One region of the Reichenbachiella sp. MALMAid0571 genome, then DNA from elsewhere that is predicted to be linked to it. Evidence: riboswitches for the same ligand, from Rfam matches in the RefSeq annotation. Region 1 holds a riboswitch; each other region holds the start of a gene.
What was found. A riboswitch is a leader RNA that binds a small molecule or an ion and turns the genes downstream of it on or off. The one in region 1 is predicted to bind S-adenosylmethionine.
Positions count from the first base shown of each region.

Region 2: linked by a shared signal. The riboswitch ahead of AAOP42_RS13140 (trans-sulfuration enzyme family protein) and the one ahead of AAOP42_RS05565 (homocysteine S-methyltransferase family protein) in region 1 are both predicted to bind S-adenosylmethionine.
Region 3: linked by a shared signal. The riboswitch ahead of AAOP42_RS19935 (phosphoadenylyl-sulfate reductase) and the one ahead of AAOP42_RS05565 (homocysteine S-methyltransferase family protein) in region 1 are both predicted to bind S-adenosylmethionine.
Region 4: linked by a shared signal. The riboswitch ahead of AAOP42_RS22005 (homoserine dehydrogenase) and the one ahead of AAOP42_RS05565 (homocysteine S-methyltransferase family protein) in region 1 are both predicted to bind S-adenosylmethionine.

Region 1 is NZ_JBDKWG010000107.1:13,469-19,761, reverse strand. Features, by position in the region: gene AAOP42_RS05580 (S8 family serine peptidase) at 1-402, shown strand, start outside; gene AAOP42_RS05575 (arylsulfatase) at 507-2,309, shown strand; gene AAOP42_RS05570 (bestrophin family protein) at 2,475-3,374, shown strand; SAM riboswitch class I at 3,550-3,670, shown strand; gene AAOP42_RS05565 (homocysteine S-methyltransferase family protein) at 3,727-4,740, shown strand; gene AAOP42_RS05560 (four helix bundle protein) at 4,769-5,122, shown strand; gene metH (methionine synthase) at 5,170-6,293, shown strand, end outside.
Region 2 is NZ_JBDKWG010000133.1:72,668-78,960, forward strand. Features, by position in the region: gene AAOP42_RS13130 (aspartate kinase) at 1-456, opposite strand, end outside; gene AAOP42_RS13135 (homoserine O-acetyltransferase family protein) at 589-1,611, opposite strand; gene AAOP42_RS13140 (trans-sulfuration enzyme family protein) at 1,620-2,795, opposite strand; SAM riboswitch class I at 2,967-3,066, opposite strand; gene AAOP42_RS13145 (SMP-30/gluconolactonase/LRE family protein) at 3,253-4,173, shown strand; gene AAOP42_RS13150 (Gfo/Idh/MocA family protein) at 4,344-5,783, shown strand; gene lysS (lysine--tRNA ligase) at 5,863-6,293, opposite strand, start outside.
Region 3 is NZ_JBDKWG010000147.1:154,394-160,686, forward strand. Features, by position in the region: gene porZ (type IX secretion system anionic LPS delivery protein PorZ) at 1-111, opposite strand, end outside; gene AAOP42_RS19920 (thymidine kinase) at 112-708, opposite strand; gene AAOP42_RS19925 (2Fe-2S iron-sulfur cluster-binding protein) at 711-1,034, opposite strand; gene AAOP42_RS19930 (DUF8457 domain-containing protein) at 1,066-2,313, shown strand; SAM riboswitch class I at 2,370-2,476, shown strand; gene AAOP42_RS19935 (phosphoadenylyl-sulfate reductase) at 2,669-3,388, shown strand; gene AAOP42_RS19940 (CsbD family protein) at 3,427-3,567, opposite strand; gene AAOP42_RS19945 (lmo0937 family membrane protein) at 3,643-3,792, opposite strand; gene AAOP42_RS19950 (porin family protein) at 3,925-4,557, opposite strand; gene AAOP42_RS19955 (hypothetical protein) at 4,600-5,013, opposite strand; gene AAOP42_RS19960 (DUF302 domain-containing protein) at 5,337-5,729, shown strand; gene AAOP42_RS19965 (LytR/AlgR family response regulator transcription factor) at 5,760-6,293, opposite strand, start outside.
Region 4 is NZ_JBDKWG010000150.1:171,758-178,050, reverse strand. Features, by position in the region: gene AAOP42_RS22020 (SusC/RagA family TonB-linked outer membrane protein) at 1-517, shown strand, start outside; gene AAOP42_RS22015 (RagB/SusD family nutrient uptake outer membrane protein) at 532-2,232, shown strand; gene AAOP42_RS22010 (hypothetical protein) at 2,718-3,242, shown strand; SAM riboswitch class I at 3,339-3,451, shown strand; gene AAOP42_RS22005 (homoserine dehydrogenase) at 3,559-4,737, shown strand; gene AAOP42_RS22000 (hypothetical protein) at 4,760-5,389, opposite strand; gene AAOP42_RS21995 (bifunctional 3,4-dihydroxy-2-butanone-4-phosphate synthase/GTP cyclohydrolase II) at 5,373-6,293, opposite strand, start outside.

The sequences.
Region 1 (6,293 bases):
CTTGGAGAAACCTTACTCAGAGTTTCGATGAAATATAATCAAGAGTCCGGTTCTTGTGAATCTTATGCTTATGGGGAAACAGAAGACTATACCGTCAATATTCAGGAAGAAATTAGCAATAGTAATTTCACCCCTATCATTGGAAAAACTTCTACCGATATCACATACGACCAGAACCTTACTATTTATCCGAACCCATCTTCAGCAAACATTAGTCTGAACTTAACTTCCGAGCTATCAGGCACAAAGATTTCTATCGTTGATATCAGTGGTAATGTGTTGTTTACCTCGTCGTTCGAAAGTAGAATGATAGTTGACATAAGTGCCTTTAGCAGTGGTGTCTATATCGTTCAGGTAGAGACAACTACAGGCATAGAAGTAAGTCGGTTTATGAAAATATAAGACATCACCCAATACATGGATTGAAGTATCAATGTAGCAAAACTTTATTCTAAAAAATATATTTACCTTTAAAACCAAAAACTATCCGTGTCTTCCAAAACATTATGGCCCAACATTTTTTTTCTTCATACGGAATAAAACTGTGTATTGCATTTATTGCTCTTACAGCCTTATTTTCATGTGCGAAAAATGAAGTGGATGTTACTCCCAATATTGTTTTTATACTAACGGATGATCAGGGATGGGGAGATTTAAGTATCAATGGAAATTCGAATATAAATACTCCTAATATTGATGAATTAGCCCGGCAAGGTACCATTTTCGATAGATTCTATGTGAGCCCAGTATGTTCCCCTACCCGGGCAGAATTGCTGACCGGAAGGTATCATGTCAGAGGTGGGGTGTACAGCACCAGTGCAGGTGGAGAAAGATTGGATTTGGATGAAACTACCATAGCCCAAACCTTCAAACAAGCCGGATATCAAACAGCTGTCATTGGTAAGTGGCACAATGGAATGCAATACCCATACCACCCAAACGGACGTGGCTTTGACGAATTCTATGGCTTTTGCTCAGGTCATTGGGGCAACTATTTCGCTCCCCTTTTAGAACACAATGGACAATTGGTTCAGGGTGAAGGATTTATTATAGATGATTTCACAAACAAAGCCATAACCTTTATTGAAAATAACAAAAGCAATCCTTTCTTCCTATACCTTCCATACAACACGCCACACAGCCCCATGCAGATACCTGATGAATGGTGGCGAAAATATGAGAACAAAGAATTAAAAATGCTTCACCGGAATCCTGAAAAAGAGGATCTTCAGCACACCAGAGCTGCACTTGCTATGTGTGAAAACATAGACTGGAATGTAGGAAGGCTGATCAAAAAACTTGATGAACTAAAACTAACAGAAAACACCATCATCGCTTACCTATCTGACAATGGACCCAATGGATACCGATGGAACGGTAATATGAAAGGCAAAAAAGGATCTACCGATGAAGGCGGGGTAAGGTCTCCTCTCATAGTTCAGTGGAAAGGAAAAATAGATGCTGGAAAAAAAATCACTAAAATTTCCAGTATGTTGGATTTATACCCAACGCTAACCAAGTTGGCCGGAATTAGATTTTCTCCTAAAAAACCTTTGGATGGAAAAAGTCTAAAACCACTACTTATAGAAAATGATTCTGATTGGGAAGACAGATATATTATCAATAATTGGAGAAATAGTACAAGTGTAAGAAGTCAGCGATTCCGATTGGATGCGGAAGACAACCTGTACCACATGATCAAAGATCCGGGTCAAAGCACTGATGTATCTGATCAATATCCCGATATAAAAAAGGAGATGATGAATATCAAAGACCAATGGAAAACTGATGTATTATCCGAACTCCCAAAAAAGGATTTGAGAACCTTTCCTGTTGGCCATCCCGATTTTGAATATACTCAAATACCTGCGCAAGACGGCCAGGCTCATGGCAACATACAAAGGTCGAATCGGTGGCCAAACTGTTCCTATTTTACCAATTGGACGGATGAGAAAGATTATATCTCATGGGACATAGAAGTATTAGAGGAAGGAGATTACGATGCAACTATATACTACACTTGTTCGAAGGAAAATACAGGCTCAACCATTGAACTCATTTTTGATTCAGATACTCTGAAAACCAAAATCACCGAACCGCATGATCCACCATTGATTGGTATGCAATACGATAGACACAAACGAATTGAGTCTTATACGAAAGATTTTAAGCCTCTGAATATGGGTGCTATTCATCTGAATAAAAATACAGGTCAGTTGATATTGCAAGCACCTGATATTCCGGGTAAGGAAGCTTTAGATTTTAGATTACTACTGCTGAAAAAACAAAATTTCACTCCAAAAATTTGATGCAGGCAAGTCGAAACATCAAGGTAAAATACCGACAAACGGTTCTTCCTCATTGCTCTAAAAAGATTTTAATTGACTAAAGTCAATCGAATTCCAAGAATCTTCTAAATATTAACAATTTATTATTTACTTTGGAATCAAAGTATCACCAACCAACCAACTACGATGATAAAGTACAATCCCAAAACGTATGTCTCACACATATTTAGTGTTTACAGCCGTCATGTAATGCGAGCTCTTTTGCCAATGATGGTGTTGGTAGGAGCATTTACTGCGTCGGTAGAATACGTGATGAAGGAAATCATTAAATTAGAATACGAAGGTACTCTTGCTTTTCACTCCATACTAGGGATTATACTTGGCCTGTTTCTAGTTATCAGAACGAATACCGCCTATGATCGCTGGTGGGAAGGCCGTAAGCTTTGGGGTTCTCTGGTCAACAACTGCAGAACCTTGGCCATCAAAATAAGTTCATTCACAACCAACCCAGAGGATAAACATTTCTTTAGAACTCAAATTCCAAATCTGGTCTTTTCGATGAAAGAGCATCTTAGAGGTAGCATTAAGGTAGGAGAAATGGAATTTCCGGATCCAGAAATGAAAAGTGCTGTGATCAAAAGTAAACACCGTCCCAATATGATCAATAGAATAATGTACCAAAGAATTCAACTATTGAGAGACAGAGGTGATTTGAGTCAGGAACAGTTTTTCGTACTGGATAAGGAAATGAAAGCATTTACTGATATTATTGGTGCTTGCGAGCGTATTAAATCAACCCCCATACCTTATTCCTACAGTATGTTTATCAAAAAATTCGTTTTCTTTTACATCAATTCCTTACCCTTTGCACTGGTTTGGCAATTTGGATACTGGGCCGTGCCAATTGTAGTGTCAATTTTCTACTTCCTGTTTAGTATTGAATTAATAGCTGAAGAAATTGAAGACCCCTTTGGTACTGACATCAATGACTTGCCTCTTGATGAATTGGCTGTAAAAATCAAAAATGCGGTGAGAGAGATTATTGATACAGAGAATTATGAATACCCTGTAGTAGCAACAAAATAACCGTTAATACTTTACAACTAATTCAAAAAAACCGGAACACCTGATTTCTACATGCTCCACCTTTGTTGGTTCTGTGCAAAGAATTAACAGAATTCGACAATCCTTTTTAACTCACCTACCGGAAATTGCATTCGGATTTAGCTTGCAGCCTATTATTTTTCACTTATATTTGCCTTACTTATCAAGAAAGACCGAGGGATTGGGCCCTTAGACGTCTTGGCAACATATCCATAGCCGCAATACGGATGTTGTGCCAATTCCCACTCCGACCGTTTCCGGTTGGAAAAAGATAGGTAATCGTCAAGTGATTTCTTAGGTAAGCAAAATTGAGTTCCAAGCTAAACAATTAGATATGGACATTAGAGATATTCTCAAAGAAAGAATATTGATCTTGGATGGTGCAATGGGCACAATGATCCAGCGTCATCAATTAGAAGAAAAGGACTTCAGAAATGAAGAACTAAAAGACCATCCTGTTCCATTGAGAGGCAACAATGATTTGCTGTCTATCACCAGGCCGGATGTAATCAAAGGAATTCATGCAGCATATTTTGAAGCAGGAGCCGATATCGTAGAAACCAATACTTTTGGCAGTACCTGGATCGCTCAGGCAGACTACAAACTGGAAGACTGGGTTTATCGGATCAACTTTGAATCGGCAAAATTGGCAAAAGAAGTTGCTGTAGAATTTAGCACCAATGAACCTGACAAACCCCGGTTTGTAGCAGGATCAATGGGACCTACCAACCGACTGGCATCTATGTCGCCCGACGTAAACGATCCCGGATTCAGAGCGATCAACTTCGATCAACTGAAGCAGGCATTTTCAGATCAGGCAAAAGCCCTACTTGATGGAGGAGCTGACTTATTGCTGGTAGAAACCATCACGGATACTTTAAATGCCAAAGCAGCCTTAATGGCCATCGATGAAATAGCAGAAGAACGTGGAATCAAAATACCAATCATGGTATCAGGAACTATTACTGATGCCAGTGGCAGGATATTGTCCGGACAAAATACAGAAGCCTTTCTTATTTCAATTTCTCATTTGGATTTGCTAAGTGTTGGATTGAATTGTGCCTTGGGAGCCAAAGAATTGAAGCCTTATTTGCATGTGTTATCCAGTAAATCAGAATTCAACATCAGTGCTCACCCAAACGCAGGTTTACCCAACGAATTTGGTGCTTATGATGAAACTCCGGAAGACATGGTAAGTCAAATCAAAGAATTTCTAGATGAAGATTTGATCAACATCATTGGTGGATGCTGTGGCACCACTCCTGATCATATTAAAGCAATAGCAGAATTGGCAGATGGGTATAAGCCTAGAATTGTTCATAGTCAACGGACAACTGTTAACAGCTAACAGAAAGATTGGGTTATAATAAAATAGTATGAGTTTTAAATTTGAAAATTTAAGGGTTTGGAAAGATGCCATTCAGTTGGCAAATGAAATTCATATACTCACATTAGAATGGCCTAAGAGCGAACTCTACATTTTAACGTCTCAAATAAAAAGAGTAGCCGATTCTATTGCTCTTAACATTTCTGAAGGTAGCACAGGTCAATCTAATTCTGAATTTAAAAGGTTCCTTAGATACGCCAATAGATCCGGACTTGAAGTGATTACTTGTCTCTATCTAGCTAAGGGGAGAAATCTTATAAACGAAGAATATTTTCTAAAATACTATAATCAAACCGAAACACTCATTGTAAAAACCCAAGCTCTTATAAAATCGATTAACTAACGTAAATTCGGTTGACTGTCATCAGTTGACCGTTGACTCAAAATAAAATGAACATACACCCCGACTATCCAGGAAAATACAAATACAAATGGCACAATTATGCGCCAATGAAACTCAGCGGATTGGAGCCATTGATTGTCACTCCTGAACTAAATTTCATAAATGTAGGAGAAAGGACGAATGTTACTGGTTCGCGAAAATTTCTTCGGTTGATCAAAGAAGAAAAATTCGAAGATGCACTTGCCATAGCAAGAGATCAGGTAGAGGGAGGCGCACAAATCATCGACGTAAACATGGATGAAGGGATGTTGGACGGAGTTAAAGCCATGACTGATTTTCTGAATCTTATGGCATCTGAACCAGACATTGCAAAAATTCCCGTCATGATTGACAGTTCCAAATGGGAAATCATAGAAGCAGGATTGAAATGTGTGCAGGGAAAATCAGTAGTAAACTCTATTAGTTTAAAAGTAGGCGAAGAAGAATTTATCCGTCAGGCTAAACTCATCAAACAATATGGTGCCGCAACCATCGTCATGGCTTTTGACGAAGATGGACAAGCTGACAATTACCAAAGAAGAATTGAAATCGTTAAGAGAACGTATGATTTGATGGTTGGCCCTAAAATCAATTTCCCTCCACAGGATATTATTTTCGATCTTAATATTTTCCCGGTAGCTACTGGCATGGATGAACACAGGAAGAATGCACTGGATTTTTTCCAGGCTACCCGCTGGGTTAGAGAAAACCTGCCCGCAGCACATGTAAGTGGTGGTGTCAGTAATGTGTCTTTTTCTTTCAGGGGCAACAATCCTGTAAGAGAAGCCATGCACTCTGCTTTCCTGTACCATGCCATTGGTCAGGGAATGGACATGGGAATAGTAAACCCTGCAATGCTTGAGGTGTACGATGACATTCCAAAAGAATTATTGGAAAAAGTGGAAGACGTTTTATTGGACAGACGAGAAGATGCCACTGAAAGACTGCTTGATTTTGCTGAATCGTTTGTAGGAAGTGAAAGGGCCGAAAAGAAAAACGATGAATGGAGAGAGCTCCCGGTAGGAAAAAGGATCGAACATGCGTTGGTCAAAGGAATTGTTGAATTTATTGACGAAGATACTGAAGAAGCACGCCAGCTTTTAGACAAGCCTTTGCACGTCATAGAAGGCCC
Region 2 (6,293 bases), on a different contig from region 1:
GCTTTCTGAAGTCAATCGCATAAATTCCAAAGAATCCAGCAACATCACATCTTTACCTTCCTCCTCAAGCTTTGTGGTAAATAACTTGGTTGAAAGTACCTCTCCCTGAGCCAAAACTACTTTTTCTTCCTTTTCAGAAAAATCTGAATCTACTATCCCATTGAGAAGATCAACAAATGCACTGTAGTGTTCTCTTCCTTTTATTTTATATTCTTCAGAGTCATACAATCCTTCTATCAGTTCATCATACCTGAAATTGAACTTTTCAATGATCTTGCGTGCTCCCTCCTTATCATTGGCATATAGACATGTACATATTGCTACCAGGTCGTTGGTAGTACCTGACACGGCAGACAATACCACAAATCTTGGTTCTTCATCTTCTACAATTTGAGATACTCTTTTCATATTCTCAGCTGATCCTACTGATGTACCTCCAAACTTTAAAACTTTCATATACTACTTAGTTTTCTACTTAATAATTATTGGTGCATGATGCCTAAAACAAATCCATCGCCAACAATTACTTATTTTCTATTTATTAAAAAATTCACACTTACTGCTTACAAAGTTAAGCGTATTTGACTACTATTTATTTGAAAAAAAATCTTTCAACTTGGCTGTTATTTTTTCATGCTCGATCAGAAAACCATCGTGCCCATAATCAGAGTGAATAATCTCATGCTTCGATCCAGGTATGTTTTCTGCCAATGTTTTTTGCTCAGATACTGGAATTAATATATCAGAGTCTATACTTACTATCAGGGTTTTTGCTTTGATAGAATTGAGTACATCCACCAAAGAACCTCTTCCTCTTGCTACATTATGTGTATCGAGGGCTTTAGACAAATACCAGTAAGAATAAGCGTTGAATCGTTTTGCCAATTTTTCACCCTGATACTTGATGTATGACGATGCTTTGTAGTTATCCAGCTTTTCATTGTCTTCATCATTTTGTGTTTGGATGTAAGCCTCTATCGTTCTGTAAGTAAGCAACCCTATTCCTCTTGCCGCCTTCATTCCTTCTATAGCGGCATTTTCGTTATCTTCTCCCCATGTACCATCTGCCTCCATAGCCATTCGCTGAGCTGTATGCACCGCCTTACTCCATGCCGATTCTGTAGCAGAAGACACACACACCACGAGGTTTTCGATCAAATCAGGCAACAACAAAGCCATTTCAAGTGCCTGATGTCCACCACATGACCCTCCGATCACAGTATTTATTTTATCAATTTTCAAATACTGGCGCAGGAGGTCATAGGCATTGACCATATCTCTAATGGTAACCATCGGGAAAGACAAATAGTAGGGTTTTCCTGTCTCAGAATTGATACTCAATGGACCTGTAGATCCATAGCACGACCCAAGCATATTGGCACATACTATGTAATAATCCTCTGGATCAAAGTGGCATCCTTCTCCGACCATTCCAGGCCACCAGTCCTCAACATCCGAATTGGCGGTAAGAGCATGGCAAATCCAAACAACATTGCTTTTGTCTGCATTCATTTTACCATAGGTATGGTAGGCGATAGTCAGGTCGGGAAAATACCCCCCGGCTTCCAGCTCAAATCTTTTATTGTATTGATAAAACTGCTTTGCAGACATAAGTGATTTTAATTAATTGACTTTTGAATGGCTTGTTCTATGTCGTTTTTAATATCGTCAAAATGCTCTAATCCCAGAGAAACCCGTACTAAACCAGCACCAATTGACACTTGTCTTCTTTCTTCTTCACTTAGTTTAGAATGTGTTGTTGAAGCAGGATGAGTAGCAATTGTCCGGGTATCACCGAGATTTGCTGTCAACGAAATCATTTCCAGTGCATTCAAAAACTTCCTCCCACTTTCTAGTCCACCTTTCAATTCAAAGCAGACCAATCCCCCCCCCAATTTCATTTGTTTCTTTGCGAGTTCATAATTTGGATATGTTGATAAAAATGGATACGACACAGAAGCCACATCATCATGTTGTTCCAGATATTCCGCTAACCGAAGGGCATTTTCACAATGTCTTTCCATTCTGAGAGCCAGTGTTTCAAGGCTCTTGGAAAGTACCCAGGCGTTGAATGGAGAAAGAGATGGCCCTGTTCGTTTGGCAAAAGTTCTTACTTTAGCAATCAACTCTTTGTTTCCTAAAACAACACCTCCCATTACACGCCCCTGTCCATCAATGTATTTGGTAGCAGAATGCGTAATAAGATCCGCTCCCCATTTGGCTGGTTGTTGTAAAAAAGGTGTCGCAAAACAATTGTCAACATTCAACAAACACCCATGCTTTTTTGAAAGCTTACCCAGCCATTCCAGATCTATCAAATCCAAAGCAGGATTTGAAGGAGTTTCAACAAAGATCATTTTTGTATTGGTCTGAATGGCTGCTTCCCAGGTTTCAGGCTTCTTAATATCCACATAGGTATATGTGATATCCCATTCAGGAAGTACTTCGGTAATGACTTTATGCGTATTTCCGAAAACTGACCTTGAAGCCAAAATATGATCCCCGGATTTTAAAAACGGAGCGATACTTGCAAATACTGCAGCCATACCGGTAGCGGTAGCAAAAGCATCTTCTGTACCTTCTAATTGAGCCATTTTAGAAGCAAACTCAGAAGTATTTGGATTGGTAAATCTGGAATAGATGTTTCCATCTTCCTCATCTGCAAACAAGGCTCTTGCTTGCTCTGCATCATCAAAGACATAACTGGAAGTAAGATATAATGGAACAGAATGTTCTCTGTTCTCGGATCTTTTCTCCTGCGTTCTTATGGCAATTGTTTCAAAATTTTTATACACGACCACTAACTTTTAAGTTCAACACTGCTCTTTTCTATCTCAACTCTCAAAAGGTATCGTCGGGTTTGATAATGGAATAAAATTTAATTTTCCAAAACTCTACCCATAAAAAAATCCCTTCTGAGATAAGTCAGAAGGGATTATATAATTTCTTTTAATGAATCCTCTACTTTCTTATCGATCCCTTTTCAGGGTAGGAATTGGCACCTTATTATAAAATAGGTTGCCAAGGTTTCTTAGGGCCATATCCCTCCACCTTTCTTGATAAGTCAAAATGTTTTTAAAGAACGAATGCGCAAATAAACACATTAATTTGATAATATTCTCAAAATGCAGACTAATATTTAGTAAATAATTCTAATCTCCACTTACCTGCTATTTGCGTAATACTTTTTGGATATAATGATATAAATTGTACTCAATATTGAATACTGATAAAACAGCTAAGTTTAGTATTATGAAAAACATCTTTCCGTTGATTCTTATTGCCTTATTCTATTCTTGTAAAAGCGATCAACAAAAAACAAAAAACGTCGAAAATAATCTGTATAAAACTACTGATATTGAGTACAATCTGGGTGATGTTACATCCGGCTTAGAAGGCCCTGCGGTCGATGTTAACGGTAATTTATATTTTGTAAATCCATTCAAATCAGGCTCTATTGGTATGTTTGATCCTCCAGGACAATTTCAAATGTTTATTGATCAGCTACCCGAAGGCAGTACAGGCAATGGTATTCGATTTGGAAGCCGGGGGATGATGTACATAGCTGACTACACTGGTCATAATATACTGCAAGTAAATATGACTAATAAAAAAATAACTGTTTACGCTCACAATGATGGGATGACCCAACCCAATGATATTGCTATTACTTCTTCCAATATCATATTTGCTTCCGATCCTGACTGGAAAAATGAATCCGGGCAAATCTGGCGTATAGACACCAATGGAACATTCACACTACTGGAAACCAATATGGGTACAACTAATGGAATAGAAGTGAGTCCGGACGAAAAAACGTTATATGTCAACGAAAGTGTCCAGAGAAATATTTGGGCTTACGATCTTAGCAAAACTGGTGATATTTCGAACAAAAGATTATTGGCAAAGGTGAAAGACTTTGGGATGGACGGTATGCGTTGTGATGTTGAAGGCAACCTTTATATAACCAGACATGGAAAAGGAACGATTCTTATTTTATCCCCATCAGGAGAAAAAATTAACGAAGTAACCCTTAAAGGTAAAAAACCATCAAATATCGCTTTCGGAGGATCGGAAGGAAAGACGTGTTTTGTAACCCTACAGGACCGAGGATTTATTGAAAAATTTGAAACAGCACATGCCGGCAGGACATTTGTCATGAACTCAAAATGAAACCATTATACCTCTAATAATATATATACTCTTTGTTCCATTTTTTTGATTATTGGCCAAAATAATGGCTTAATTAATCCTATTAAGGCATCTTATTTGCATGAAGCTTTGTTATAAATAAATTACATTATTATCTTAATCGCTTCTTTCTATAAAATCACAATTCATAAATGGAAAACAATAAAAACAAGAAATTAACTACTTCGGATTCACGAAGAAAATTCATTAAAAGCCTCGGTATTGCCGGAGCAGCTTTTACCATTGTACCCAGGTCTGTACTTGGAGGAAATGGATTTGTAGCTCCGTCTGACACTCTATATATCGCTGGGATTGGAGCCGGCGGTAAAGGAAAATCAGATATTGTCAATTTTGCAAAAAGCCCCAACGTGAAAATTGCATTTTTATGTGATGTAGATGACAGGGAAGCAAAAACAAGTAGAGAGAATTTCCCTGATGCAAAGTATTACAAGGACTACCGCATCATGTTGGAAAAAGAAAAAAACAACATTGATGCTGTATCAGTTTCCACTCCGGATCACATGCATGGAGCTCAGGCTCTTGCTGCAATGCAATTGGGCAAACATGTATATGTGCAAAAGCCTCTGACACATGATATATTTGAAGCCAGACAGTTAACAGAAGCTGCGCAAAAATACAAAGTAGTTACTCAAATGGGTAATCAGGGAGCTTCAGGTGATGGTGTGCGTAAAATGCAGGAATGGTATAATGCAAACCTGATAGGAGATGTACACACAGTGTATTGCTGGACAAACAGGCCTGTATGGCCTCAAGGAATAGCCTGGCCATCGAAAAAAAGTAAAATACCCAAAGAACTGGATTGGGAATTATGGCAAGGAACTGCTCCACGTAAAGACTATGTAGATGGCTTACTGCCATTTAACTGGAGAGGATGGTGGGATTATGGTACCGGGGCACTTGGAGATATGGCATGCCACATTATTGAGCCAGCTTTCAAAACGTTGCAACTAGGCTATCCAACAAGTGTGGAATGTAGTGTAGGAACCAGCTACGTAGGAGTATGGGGACGTGTATATAGTCCCGAAAGTTGTCCTCCTTCGTCGCATACCATTCTGGAATTTCCTGAAAGAGATGAAAAATCAGCTGTTAAACTTCACTGGATGGATGGTGGCATTCAACCAGCCAGACCTGAAGAATTAGGGCCGAACGAACTAATGGGTGACGGAGGTAACGGAGTACTTATGATTGGTACAAAAGGAAAAATGATGTGTGATGTATATGGTAAAAAACCAAGGCTGTTACCAACTGATGTAAACGAGTACATCAATGTACCTGAAACCATAGCACGTGTACCCGAAGGTCATTATCTACAGTGGGTAAATGCTTGTATTGCCGGATATAAGGAAAAAGAATGTAGTTCAGACTTTGATATAGCAGGGCCATTAACGGAGAGCATTCTAATGGGTAACCTTGCGCTTAGAAGTTTTGATTTGAGAACGCCAACAGCAGATGGCAAAGACTTCAATTATCCGGGTAGGGGTATTAAGCTTGTCTGGGATGGCCCATCTATGAAGATCAAGAACTTCGATGATGCCAACCAATTTGTAAAAAGAGAATATACCGGATGGTAAACTCATTCATTTTTATGATTTCAAAGAAAAAGCCTCAAATAAATATTTGAGGCTTTTTCTTTTCTACTTCGTTTCTTCCTTACCCTGCTTTTTCGATCCAGCCCTGCACCTCTTCCAATGTAGGATTTTTCACATCATTCAACTTCAGTTTCTTCTTTGTTCCGCAAACATCATTGAAAAGTTTGCTGTCCTTTGCTTCCTTGAAAGCATCAATAGATATCATACCCACTTTCTGTAAAACAGGGATCAGTTCCGTCCTCACTCCCAAAGCCTGATATTGAGAGTCTGTAAGGTATTGATCTTTCTTCTCTGGTTTCATTTGAGGAAAAAATAACACATCCTGAATTGAATTTGAGTTGGTCATGATCATTGACAAACGATCAATACCTACACCAAGGCCAGCTGTAGGTGGCATTCCATATTCAAGAGCCCGCAGAAAGTCCTCATCCAAAACCATTGCCTCATCATCTCCCCTCTTTCCTAGTTCAAGCTGCTCTTCAAATCTTTTTC
Region 3 (6,293 bases), on a different contig from region 1:
GGTGCGCTCATAGTTGAAATGCACACGCCAGGTTCCGATTGGAATGTTTTCTTGTGCTAATGTGATCTTCGCACTTAAAAATATGATTAATGTTATTGCAATGTTTTTCAACTACTTTTCCTTTTGATAATCTTGATAAAAACAATTTCTGCATCGGGCTTCATAAGTTTCTCTCTCACCCAACATCACTTTTTCATCCGAATTTAGAAGCCTGTGGGAATAAGAAGCCACACCACCACATTTCATACAAATGGCATGCACTTTGGTCACAAACTCTGCAATACTCATCAATGCCGGCATAGCCCCAAACGGCTCCCCCTTAAAATCCATATCCAACCCGGCAACAATTACCCTTTTGCCTTTATTTGCAAGTTTTCTTGTTACACTTACTATCTCCTGATCAAAAAATTGAGCTTCATCTATGCCTACCACATCGCTATTTCCTGCTAATAGCAATATATCATTGGCAAATTGCACGGGTGTTGACCTGATAGAGTTTTCGTTGTGAGACACCACTTCAGTCTGGTGGTAGCGTGTATCTACTGCCGGTTTAAATATTTCAACCTTTTGTCTGGCTATTAAAGCCCTGTTCATTCTCCGAATGAGTTCCTCTGTTTTTCCTGAAAACATTGATCCACATATTACCTCTATCCAACCTGTCGGTTCATTCTTTGCTTTAAACTTGACAATATGCGGTTCTATAAACATAGTTAATCAGAATAGCTTATGTGCATGAATTTGTTGGACGAATCTACTTTGATGATTACATCTCCCAAAACATGGCATTGACAAGCCAGCCGCTCATTTTCTTTGAGTCTTCCGGAATCAATGTATTTATCCTCGCAGGTGGTTATTGGAGATACATTTTCTATACCATCCAAAAATATTGCTTTGCAGGTAGTGCACCTTCCTTTACCTCCACAGGCATACATCCAATCTACATTATTTTCATGAATGATATCAAGAAGCAATTTTTCATCGTTTTCACTTAAAATTTCCTTCTTATTGAGGTTTTCTATGACGATTTTCGGCATATTTTATAACTTTACAAAACAAGCAAATATTATGACTGGCAACAAATTAAATCAAAAGGCAGCAGAAAGTTATAGCAAATCATTTTCTTCAATAATCCTCGAGAAACATTTCCCTACAAGCAACGCAATTACCGGCCAGCAAATATTGGACATTACTCCTGTAAAGCAAGTCAATTTTTATATATTAAAGGTCTTGTTTCTTCAGTGGCAGGAAGAAACAAAAAAATTTCAAAGCCCTTTTTTCGACTATTCAAAACCCGAAGTTAAAGATGGATTGAAAAGCCTTATCAATACGCTTTCAAAAAATATTTTGATAAAGAAAGAACCATTCAGGCCTCTATTGGAGAAAGCTGTTTTGGATACGATTACTTTGATGTACAATCCGACAGAGTTTTTTATCACAGAATTTTCTAACCTGCCGAATGTAACCAGAATTCAGGGTTTCAAAGGGCTGTCTAAATATATTAAGCTAAGAAAAAATATCTACAATAAAATAGTAGAGAAGCTTGATAATGATGGCAATCAGGTAATAACTAATGATGAAATAAAAACCCTGGTACAATTTGTTGTCAGCCAACAAACGCCAGACAATGATGATATTTCCGGAGAAGCCGATTTGTTTTCTTCCATACTTCCTCTGGATGTATTTGAAAAAGTGAAAGAAGAAGAACCAGTTGTAGAAATCATTGATGAACCAATAGCTGAAGAAGAGATTTTGATTAAGGTAGAAGAGGAAGAAGATACCGAAGAGGTTGGAGAAATAATAATAGAAGAGGAGGAGCTTGATGAAATAAATCAAGACACCAGCGATCATGATGGAGGAATTTTGATAGAAAAAGACGACCATGAAGAGGTCGAAGAAGAAGAGAACATGGATGAGGAGTTTTCTCCAATAGTAGAAGTGAAAACCGCTCCAGCCCCCATCATAGCTGAAAAACCAACCACCGTAAACGAAAAATTTACTGAGGAAAAGCATACCATCAACGAAAAATTTGAAAACAACAAACCAAAATCTTCAATTGCGGAAGTTCATGAAACAGAGAAAATTTCTGAGATACAGAAGAGCATTAGCGTAAATCAACGCTACATGTTTTTGAATGATCTTTTCAATGGTGATTCCAGTGAGTATTCTAAAGCACTGGAGGAAGTAGAAAAAAGCAATTCATTTGACGAATCAGTGGAACTTTTGGTACAGAACTATTCTAAAAAATACGAATGGGACATGAACTCTGATGAGGTTAAAGAGCTTTTAAAAGTGATCTTTAAGCGGTTTAGGTGAGTTTTTGGTATGAGAGCTAATTTATCCTAGCTTTGCGACTCGTTCTTTAATATGATAACTTATCAAGAAAGGTGGAGGGAATGGCCCTTTGAAGCCTTAGCAACCTTTCCTTTTATGGAAAAACGGTGCTAAATCCTGTCCCAAAAATGGGAACAGATAAGTCCAAGGACATTTTGTCAAACCGATATAAATGCCTCTTTCGACTTATCGACAGGGGCTTTTTTATTTCTTGGTGACCTTATTCTATTGATGAACAAACCTAAAACAACATTATCTATCAATTATTAAAAAAAAATAGACCCTAAAAGAAAATTCTTCGTAAGAAGTTCAATATTTAATGTAATTGAGAAGGAATATGGAAGCTGAAAAAACAGAAACACAAAAGCTGACAATAGATTTGGAAAATGCTGAAACCAGAGCAAAACAGATCAGGCAATTGAATGAAAGATATCATTCGCTGACCATCGAAGAAAGAGTAACTGCTCTTTATGAAGATTTTGATCAGGCAGATGTCATGCTTACTTCGTCTTTTGCTGCTACCTCTGCCTTTTTACTCAAGGTCTTTTCTTTGGCTAACCCCAGTCAAAAAATCTATTTTATTGACACGGGGTATCATTTTAGAGAAACATTGGAATACAAAGAAAAGCTCACAGAGCTCTATGGCCTGAATGTAGAAAGTATAAAAGCAGAAGATTGGAAACACGATTTTACCACAAAGGAAGAGACCTGGAAAAAAGATCCGGACTTCTGCTGCTCAATAAATAAAGTTGAACCTCTCAACGAAATCAAAGAAAACTACAAAATCTGGGTGTCAGGACTGATGGAATGGCAAAGCGATCACCGTTCTACACTGGATATTTTTGAAGACAGAAATGGCATCATCAAGTTTTATCCCTTACTGGATGTAACTCAGGAAGAAAGAGAAGCTTATATAAAAGATCACAACCTTCCTTTTCATCCGCTAGTAGCCAAGGGATATTTTTCTATAGGCTGTGAGCACTGTACCGTACCTGGAAAAGGTCGTAGCGGCAGGTGGAACAACAGCCCGAAAACAGAATGTGGATTGCACCTGTAAGTAAATCTAAGAATTGAAAGTGCTTCATTGGATAACCTCTAATTTGAGTTTTCAAGCACTTTCAATTCTGAAATCTTTTTCGCTTCTGCCACAGCAAGTTCATTTTCAGTAAACTCACCATACTTTTCTTTCAATTTTCCTTTCAATATATTCCAGTTTCCTTGATCTAATAATTCCATGTTTTGTTTCGTTTTTTTGATTTTCAATAATTTTCTATTTACTCCAACTCCGAGCAACGTCTTACCTCTGAAAACTTAAGCAACTCCCCTGATTATTCTAAGTATAATGGCAAGAAGGGCAATGACAAGAAGAATGTGAATAAGACCTCCTGCACTGTAACCCAAAAAGCCAACCAGCCAGAAAATGACCAATACTACTGCGAGTATATAAAGTATATTTCCCATGATTTTTTTGTTTTAAGAGTTAAAAATTTATTGTACTTATCAGTACCTGAAACCTGCAGACTTGTCAGGTTTATATCTGAAAGTAAACCTGACAGGTCTCTATTGCTGTTTCCTAAAAGCTTACAAAATTGATTACAACCTAAACCCAAAAGTCAGCTGATACCATACGTTTTTGTAACGTGGGGTACTTGAAGTACCATCTCCATGGTTATTTATCATATCCCACCCGACTCTGGTTCCAATTACAAAATCATTTAGGTTAAAATCTACACCTCCGATAAAACCCATGGTGTTTTTGCGGATGTTATCATTTTCAAATTCCTGCTCCTGCACCACACTACCTCCTACATTGGTAAATTCATCTTTTTGTTTTAAAAGGAAGGAATATTGTGGGCCAGCTACCAGACTAATGGCAGGAGATGGTTTCACCGAAAACATCAAAGGAATATCAATGTAATTCGTGGTACGAGTGACATCATAAGACAAGCCTTGTATGGTACCTGTTCCCTTAAATCCCTTTCGGGAATATAAAACTTCCGGCTGAAGCCCTATAAATTTACCAATAGGGATTGTGATAAATACTCCGGTAGCCAACCCAAATCTACCATCTGCTTCAAACTCTTCACCTTGTGAGTCATATACATTAGAATAATTAGAGCCTATTTTCAACCCAAACTGTGGATTTTCACGGTGATCCATACTTTGAGACTTTGCATCAAATACTATACAGGCTATTGCGATTATTAATATTGGTAACTTTTTCATGATTTTCTGTTTATATGTGTTCAATATTGGATTATCTGATAATTATTTATCAGAACCATCCAATGCCTCTGCAATTTCTTGTTTCACATCGTTAAACTCAGCTTCAATGTCATCCATGGTTTCATTTACATCACTCTTAATGCTTTCCCAATTGTCTTTAGTAGCATTTTTAGCTTTGGTCAAGGAAACTTGCACATCTTTCTTTTTCTGTTTCAGGTCTTCCTGTACTTTTTCAAGATTCCTTTCAATTGGTCCTTCGTTGAGGTTTAATTTGTCTTCAATATCATCGATGGCATCATCAATATTGGTTTCCAGTTTTTCAAGCTCCTTTACTATTTCTTCTTTTTGCTGTTTAAGATCATTGGATTGATTGCCTGAGCATGCAAACAAGAAAATAAGAGCTACTACTCCGATGGTTTTAGTGATCATATTGAGACTTCTATTATGCGCTTTCATGTTTATATATTTTTGGTTTAACTTAATTTGTACTTACCTAATAGGAATAAACATGCCAGCAAAATAAAAGTGTGTTTATAGTGCATATAAGCCGATATTGGAAATTCGTATTTCTCAAATTGAGAAAATACTCTCTATACTAGACGATTAAAGAGAAACACCTTCCCTGATAAATCAGATATTTAAAGAATTGAAATATACTGAGTAGAGCGGAGTATTATAAAACCAATACCCCATGTTTTCACATAGTTATACGGTAAATATTTGTTATTTTTATGCAATACCAATTGAACCAAACGACACTACATTTAACCATAAAAATTATGAGCTATTATTTCAATACAATACTTAAAGGAAAGGATTTCGATAAAGCCATTGAGCTTGTGACGATCGAATTGAAAAAGGAAGGTTTTGGAGTCTTAACGGAAATTGATGTGAAAGAAACATTGAAAAAGAAAATTGATGTTGATTTTAAGAAGTACAAGATTCTGGGTGCATGCAATCCTCATTTTGCTCATAAAGCACTCCAAAGTGAAGATAAAATAGGTGTTTTCCTTCCTTGCAACATCATTGTGGAAGAACATGAAAATGGAGATGTGGAAGTTTCCGCAGTTGATCCCATTGCTTCTATGGGAGCTGTTCAAAACGAAACTTTGGGAGGATTAGCTTTAGAAGTTCAACAAAAACTGATAAGGGTGATAGCAAACCTCAATTAAAATATCTTGATACCTATTGCCAATACTAGTTTACTTCTCCAGCCACTTCATAAACTCCGGGACTCGTACACGACTGATCAGAATCTGATCTTCGGTAGGTGGCTGTAGTATTACTTCAAGACGGCTGTTGAAGTATTTATTTACCATTTTCACCGAATGAATATTAGTGATACATTTTCTGGAAATCCTAAAAAATTCATTGGGATCCAAAATTTTGGCAAGTTCGTCCAGAGAGTAATCAATAATAAATTTTTTATTTTCTTTTGCTACCAGATAGGTGTAATCATGCTCGGACAAAAAGAATGCAGTATCCTGTACGGAAATATGACGAATACGATCTCCGGTTTTGACCATAAATCGTTTTTTATATTCCTTTTTACCATCTGTAGTGATCTCAAACAGCCGATCTACCTGCTCTGAATTAAGCACCACGTTTGTTGAACCGGAAAAGGTGCTCCTCAACTTCGAATATTTATCCAAACTAGCCTCTAGTTTGTCAATTTCTATAGGCTTCAATAGATAATCTATACTATTTACTTTAAAAGCCTTCAGGGCATAGTTCTC
Region 4 (6,293 bases), on a different contig from region 1:
AATATCTGCTGATGACAGGAGAATCCTGGGATCTACTTTGCCGGCCTATAGATTTGGGATACAAAATACATTAAGTTATAAGAATTTTAGCCTTAAATTATTCATCAACAGCATACAAGGAGGCAAGGATTCTTACCTTGGTCTGGAGCAACCAACTCTTGAGACTGACCAAGCAATAACCTTTAATAACCTGAGTGTAGTAGATTATTGGACTCCAGCTAACCCAGGTGCCCAATTCCGAAGGTTGGGAGCATCTACACCATTCAGCGAAAGTCAATATTTTTCTCGAAGTTTTGTCCGCTTACAGGATGTTTCACTGGCTTATAATTTTGATACTTCTCAGGCCTGGATGCAAAAAGTTGGAATCAAGAATTTGAAATTATACCTAAGTGGTAAAAACCTGATTACACTTACCGACTGGTTAGGTTGGGATCCGGAAACTGGTCAAAACCTTTCACGGTCAAACAATAGCCCTGTGATGAAATCCATAACAGCAGGCCTTGAAATCAAATTCTAAATAAAAGTAAAAAGATGAAAATTTTATCAAGACATATATACATAATAGCGCTCGTTCTGATATTCGTAAGTACCCTATCTTGCAACGAACAAGCCTTTTTGGAAGAAAAACCAGAGTCTTTTTTCGTACTGGAGACAGCCTATCAAAATTTTGAACAGTTTGAAAGCGCACTCTATGACCTATATGCACGACTAAGGGCAACTACCTATGGTGGAGGTGGTATCAGTGCCAATTGGGCAATGTTTCAATGGACAGGCACAGATGCATTTTACAACGGACGTTTCGACAACAGCACTAGCAGATTTGCAGATTACCAGCAGGTGTATATAGATGGGTTTGGCTATGTCAGTGATTTGTGGCGTAACTATTATAAAATTGTTACTAATGCTAATACACTACTGGACAGATTGCAAGGCTCGGAACTAACAGCCAATGAGAAGTCTCTTATTGAGGCAGAAGCGAAATTCTTCAGAGCTTTCGCTTACAGGTATCTGGTTTATCATTATGGCGGTGTACCCTTGGTTATCAACGAAATTACAGGACCGACGACAGATTTTACAAGGGCTTCCAAGCAAGACATTCTAAACCAAATGGTGACAGATTTTACGGATGCAGCTAATAATCTCCCCGGCATTACAGAGGTGCAGGATGGTCGTTTGCACAATCTTGTGGCACAGCATTATTTAGCAGAAACCCATATTGCTTTAGGGCAATGGAATGAAGCAATAACTGCCGCATCTGTTGTAATTAATGATCCGAATACTGGTTTAATGACCGAGCGCTTTGGTTCACTGGCTTCCGATGACCGTGGTAATCCTTATTGGGATCTTTTTAGATTAGGCAATCAAAATCGTTCTACTGGTAATACTGAGGCTATCTGGGTAGCACAAATGGAAACGGATATTCAAGGTGGCTTTTTGCTAACAGGCGGTGGTGCCGGAATTAATCCTTTTGAAGGATATCACGCTTCTCTTATATGGATACAGCTTGATCCTGATGGCAATCCTGCTACGCTTGGCCCAAGATCCACGTTTAACGTTGGTGGTCGTGGAATTAATCTTCTTAGCATGACAGAATGGGTAGAGCAGGAACTATGGGGTGCCGACTATGACATTGACGAGAGAAGCCTTAATATCAATTTATGGCGCGATTACTATTATGATAATCCTGAATCACCTTACTTTATGGAGAGCTTTGCGGATTTTCCACCTGAACCTACACATCCGTTTGCCATTCAGCCTTACCTTACTAAAGTGACAGTGGCGGGGCAACATCCAGAAAGTTTATACGCAAATAAAGAAACATTAGTGCTATCATCAGGGGCTGGTTCTACTTATCGAGATCAGTATTATGTGAGACTACCTGAGACTTATCTGCTCCGTGCCGAAGCTTATGTTGGCTTGGGAGACAATAGCAGTGCAGCAGCAGATGTGAATGTTATAAGAGCCAGATCAAGTGCTACACTGGCTTTAGCATCCGAGGTAGATTTAGATTATATTCTGGATGAACGTGTGCGTGAACTGAGTCTCGAAGAGCCAAGAAGATTAACATTGCACAGAACCGGGAAGCTGGTTGAACGAGTACGTGCGCATAATCCGTTCAATGCTGATGATATTCAGGATCACCATAGTCTAATGCCTATACCATTATCTGATATTGAAGCTAATATTGATGCAGTATTAGAACAAAACCCAGGTTACGGCGGAGCGAACTAAACTTTTTTCTTAGAATTGATGAATAAGCTATCATAGATATTTGAATATTTGTGATAGCTTATTAAAAAAACCAGGTAATGAAGTATAATCACAGAATCGTTATGAGGGTTTTAGATTGGAGCAAAAGGCCAACTAAAATTGTTTAATTGATTCCATCTGCTTTCAACCCATTTTTGTTTCTGTCATGGCCATAGAAGGGTGGAACAGGTTTTGATTTCCGGGCCTGGTGATAACAATAACATTTTCTCAGCTTTGATGACCTGTAACTTTTCCGGGAAAAAGCTGTCCCTCAAAATGAATGTCAAAGATACAAAACAACTGATTTTACTTATGTAATGGCAAATGTTACGTCGAACCCAGGTTAAAAGACTAACAGAAATGTTGTTTGATTAGAAAAATACCATTCCTGAAGGTGCTTATATCAATGAACAGGTGAGGGATTAAAGCCCTAAAAGATTATTTTGTGGTCTCAAACATTCCGCAAATTGAAAAAGTATATTTCAATCATCTTCCTTTTTACGTCCAATGCTATTTATTGCCAGCAAAATGGTGAAATCCTGAGTTCGAAAGACCTTGGTTTTCTTCAAGGCTTAACAATGGATGTTTTGGAAAGTTCGCGGATTTATCCGGATCAAGAAATAGCAAGCACAGGTGATCAGAATAAAACCGGGGGAGTCCTTATCAGGCCAGGTGGCAGGAGTGCTTACCCATCATTCTGGATTAGAGATTACGCCATGTCTCTGGATTGTGGATTCATAACTGAAAATGAGCAGAAACATATGCTGTTTCTTACAGCCGCTACTCAATGTGATCAGTCATGGATTACCAGTGGGGGGAGCTTGGTTCCAGTGGGAGCTATTGCTGATCATATTAGAATTGATGACAGTTTGCCTATTTACTTTCCAGGAACCTACAGCTATGAAGGTCAGGGTGTCAGTAGATGGGGAAGGACTCCACCTTATGGAGATCAATTCTTTTTTATTCACATGGCATATTTTTATTCTAAATAAAATTGTCTGTAAATGATTATCAGATATATTGAAACCAGCACTTGGTAGAACAAGGTATATTCAGTTTATTTGCAGACGTTCTTATTTTTAATTAGTTACTTATCAAGAAAGGTGGAGGGATTTGGCCCTGAGAAACCTTAGCAACCCTCATCATTAGTATTTGAGCAGGTGCTACTTCCAATCCTTCTAAGAACAGGGATAGATGAGTTGAAATGGATTTGACCCTTTATCAAAAGAATATATCCCTTTTAGCTCTGCTGGAAGGGATTTTTTATTTTATGTGAATTGGTGTTAAAAAGGTTTAAATAGTGTGAAAATGAAAAGAATTAATCTGGGTGTATTTGGTTTTGGCTGTGTTGGTACTGGTCTGTGGTATGTATTGCAAGAAACCAACAATGAGTACACCAACATCAAAAAGATATGCATTAAAAATGCCAACAAGAAAAGGAATATCGATCAGAGCTATTTCACTACAGACAAGCACGAGCTTTTAGACGACTCGGATATTGATGTCATTGTAGAATTGATAGACGATGCAGAGGCTGCATTTGACATTGTGAAAGAAGCAATGGAAAAAGGAAAGGCCGTGATTTCGGCCAATAAAAAAATGATCTCTGAAAACTTACAGACCTTAGTTGATTTACAGAAAAAATACAATGTGCCATTTCTGTATGAAGGCTCTTCTTGTGCCAGTATTCCTATCATTAGAAACCTGGAAGAGTATTATGACAATGATATGCTCACGTCAGTATCCGGTATATTCAACGGATCCACCAATTACATTCTATCAAAAATGATAGATGAAGGACTGGATTATGACGTGGTATTGAAAGAAGCTCAGGACATTGGGTTTGCGGAAACTGATCCCAGCCTGGATGTGGAAGGTATTGATGCAAAGCACAAATTGGTAATCATTATTTTTCACGCTTTTGGACTCATTTCAAAGCCAGAAGATGTGTTCAGTTATGGAATTACCAAAATCAATCCTTTCGATATCAAATTTGCCAAAAATCATGGGTTGAATATAAAGTTAATTGCCAAGTGCAAGAAAATTGAGGATCATATTGAAGCTTATGTTATTCCATCTTTTGTAGATGACAATTCTACTCTCTCATTTACAAAAAATGAGTACAATGCGGTGATTCTGGAAAGTGCATTTTCCGAGAATCAATTGCTTTATGGGAAAGGAGCCGGAGACAAGCCTACAGGATCGGCAGTACTTTCTGACATTTCTGCACTCAACTATTCCTACAAATATGAATACAAAAAGTATGAGAGGTTTCACAAAAAACTAAAACTGACCAGAGACTCAGAATTGAAGGTATATGTCCGATACAGCAATGGAACGTCTCCGGACTTCAATGATTTCGAACATATAGCTGAAAAGTACTACAGCGAAAATGACAATTACATTACCGGAACAATCAAGCTTTCAAAATTGGAAAATGCAAATTGGAAAAACGAGCAAGATATAAGCGTAATCGCTTATAATTAATAATTTACAGTTTCAATGTTAACTAACTGCGCAACAAAGAGTTATAAAATGCAGTAATTCGAACAATATCTCTCATTTTATCTGTCTTCAAGCGATTGGACTTGATGTAATTTTTCACCTTATTGGGGTTTTCTTTCATGATATCCAACAGATCATTTTTTTTCCCAGTACTGTATTCATTCATTTTTCCCTTCTGATCAATAAAGAAATAGGTGTAAGTCAGTTTTTCTCGGGATAGACTTGGACCATTGTAATACGACTGGTTGTATGGATCTGATACCATGATGATCTTCTCTTTTACAAGCAAAGTCAGGGGGCCTTCATATAATACTTCGAACAATGATTGAGTTTTGTAGTCCAGTTTTACCTGATATGGTAATGAATAAAACTGTCTGTAATTGTTAACCGTCTTATCAAATATTTCAAAATACAGAATTTTCTTGCTGCTGAAAGTCTGCACCTGATCTTTATTTACAATAACCTGGACTATATCCGTGTCCATGTCATACTTGACTAAACCCCGAACAGTATCTTCTTTCGCAGTAACCAAATAACCTTCATGCCATATTCTGGAAGGGAATTCCTGAGCCTGAGCGGTACTGAAATAAATTGTTAATAATAGTAGTGTAGTATATTTAATTAGCCTCTTCATTCTTTAGAATGTTATGTCCCATTTTATCTCTCTTGGTCTCAAGATATTTTTGATTATGTTGATTTGGAACAATTTCTATTGGTATGTTCTGAACAATTTCCAAACCATATCCCATTAATCCAACACGTTTTTTTGGATTATTTGTTAGTAATTTTATTTTTTTAATCCCTAAATCATGAATGATTTGAGCTCCAACACCATAGTCACGCTGATCCATATCAAAGCCTAATTTCAAATTAGCTTCTACTGTATCCAAGCCTTCTTCCTGCAATTTATAAGCCCTCAACTTATTGATTAAGCCAATTCCTCTCCCTTCCTGATTCATGTATAATACCACGCCTTTGCCTTCTTTTTCCACCATTTTCATAGCACTGTGTAACTGACTACCACAATCACACCGGCAGGAGCCAAATATATCTCCGGTGACACAAGATGAATGCACCCTTACCATTACAGGTTCGTTTTCCTCCCACTCTCCTTTTATCAAAGCCAGATGTGTTTCTCCAGTGTTAATTTGCTTGTAGGCCACCAAATCGAAGTTTCCAAATTCAGTAGGCATTTTTACATCAATTTGTCTTTCGATCAAAGATTCCTTTTCCATTCGATAGGCAATCAAATCTTTGATAGAAATCAATTTTAGATTGAACTGGTCTGCCACTTTTCTCAGGTCAGGCAAACGAGCCATAGTACCATCTTCATTCAGTATTTCAACCAAAACACCAGCAGGATACATTCCAGCCAATCTCGCCAGGTCTATAGCAGCTTCAGTATGTCCGGATCTTCTAAGCACTCCACCAGCCTTGGCTTTTAATGGAAAAATATGACCGGGTCTTCCAAATTCTTCCGGTTTAATATCCGGATTTACCAATGCTTTAATGGTTTTTGAACGATCACTTGCCGAAAT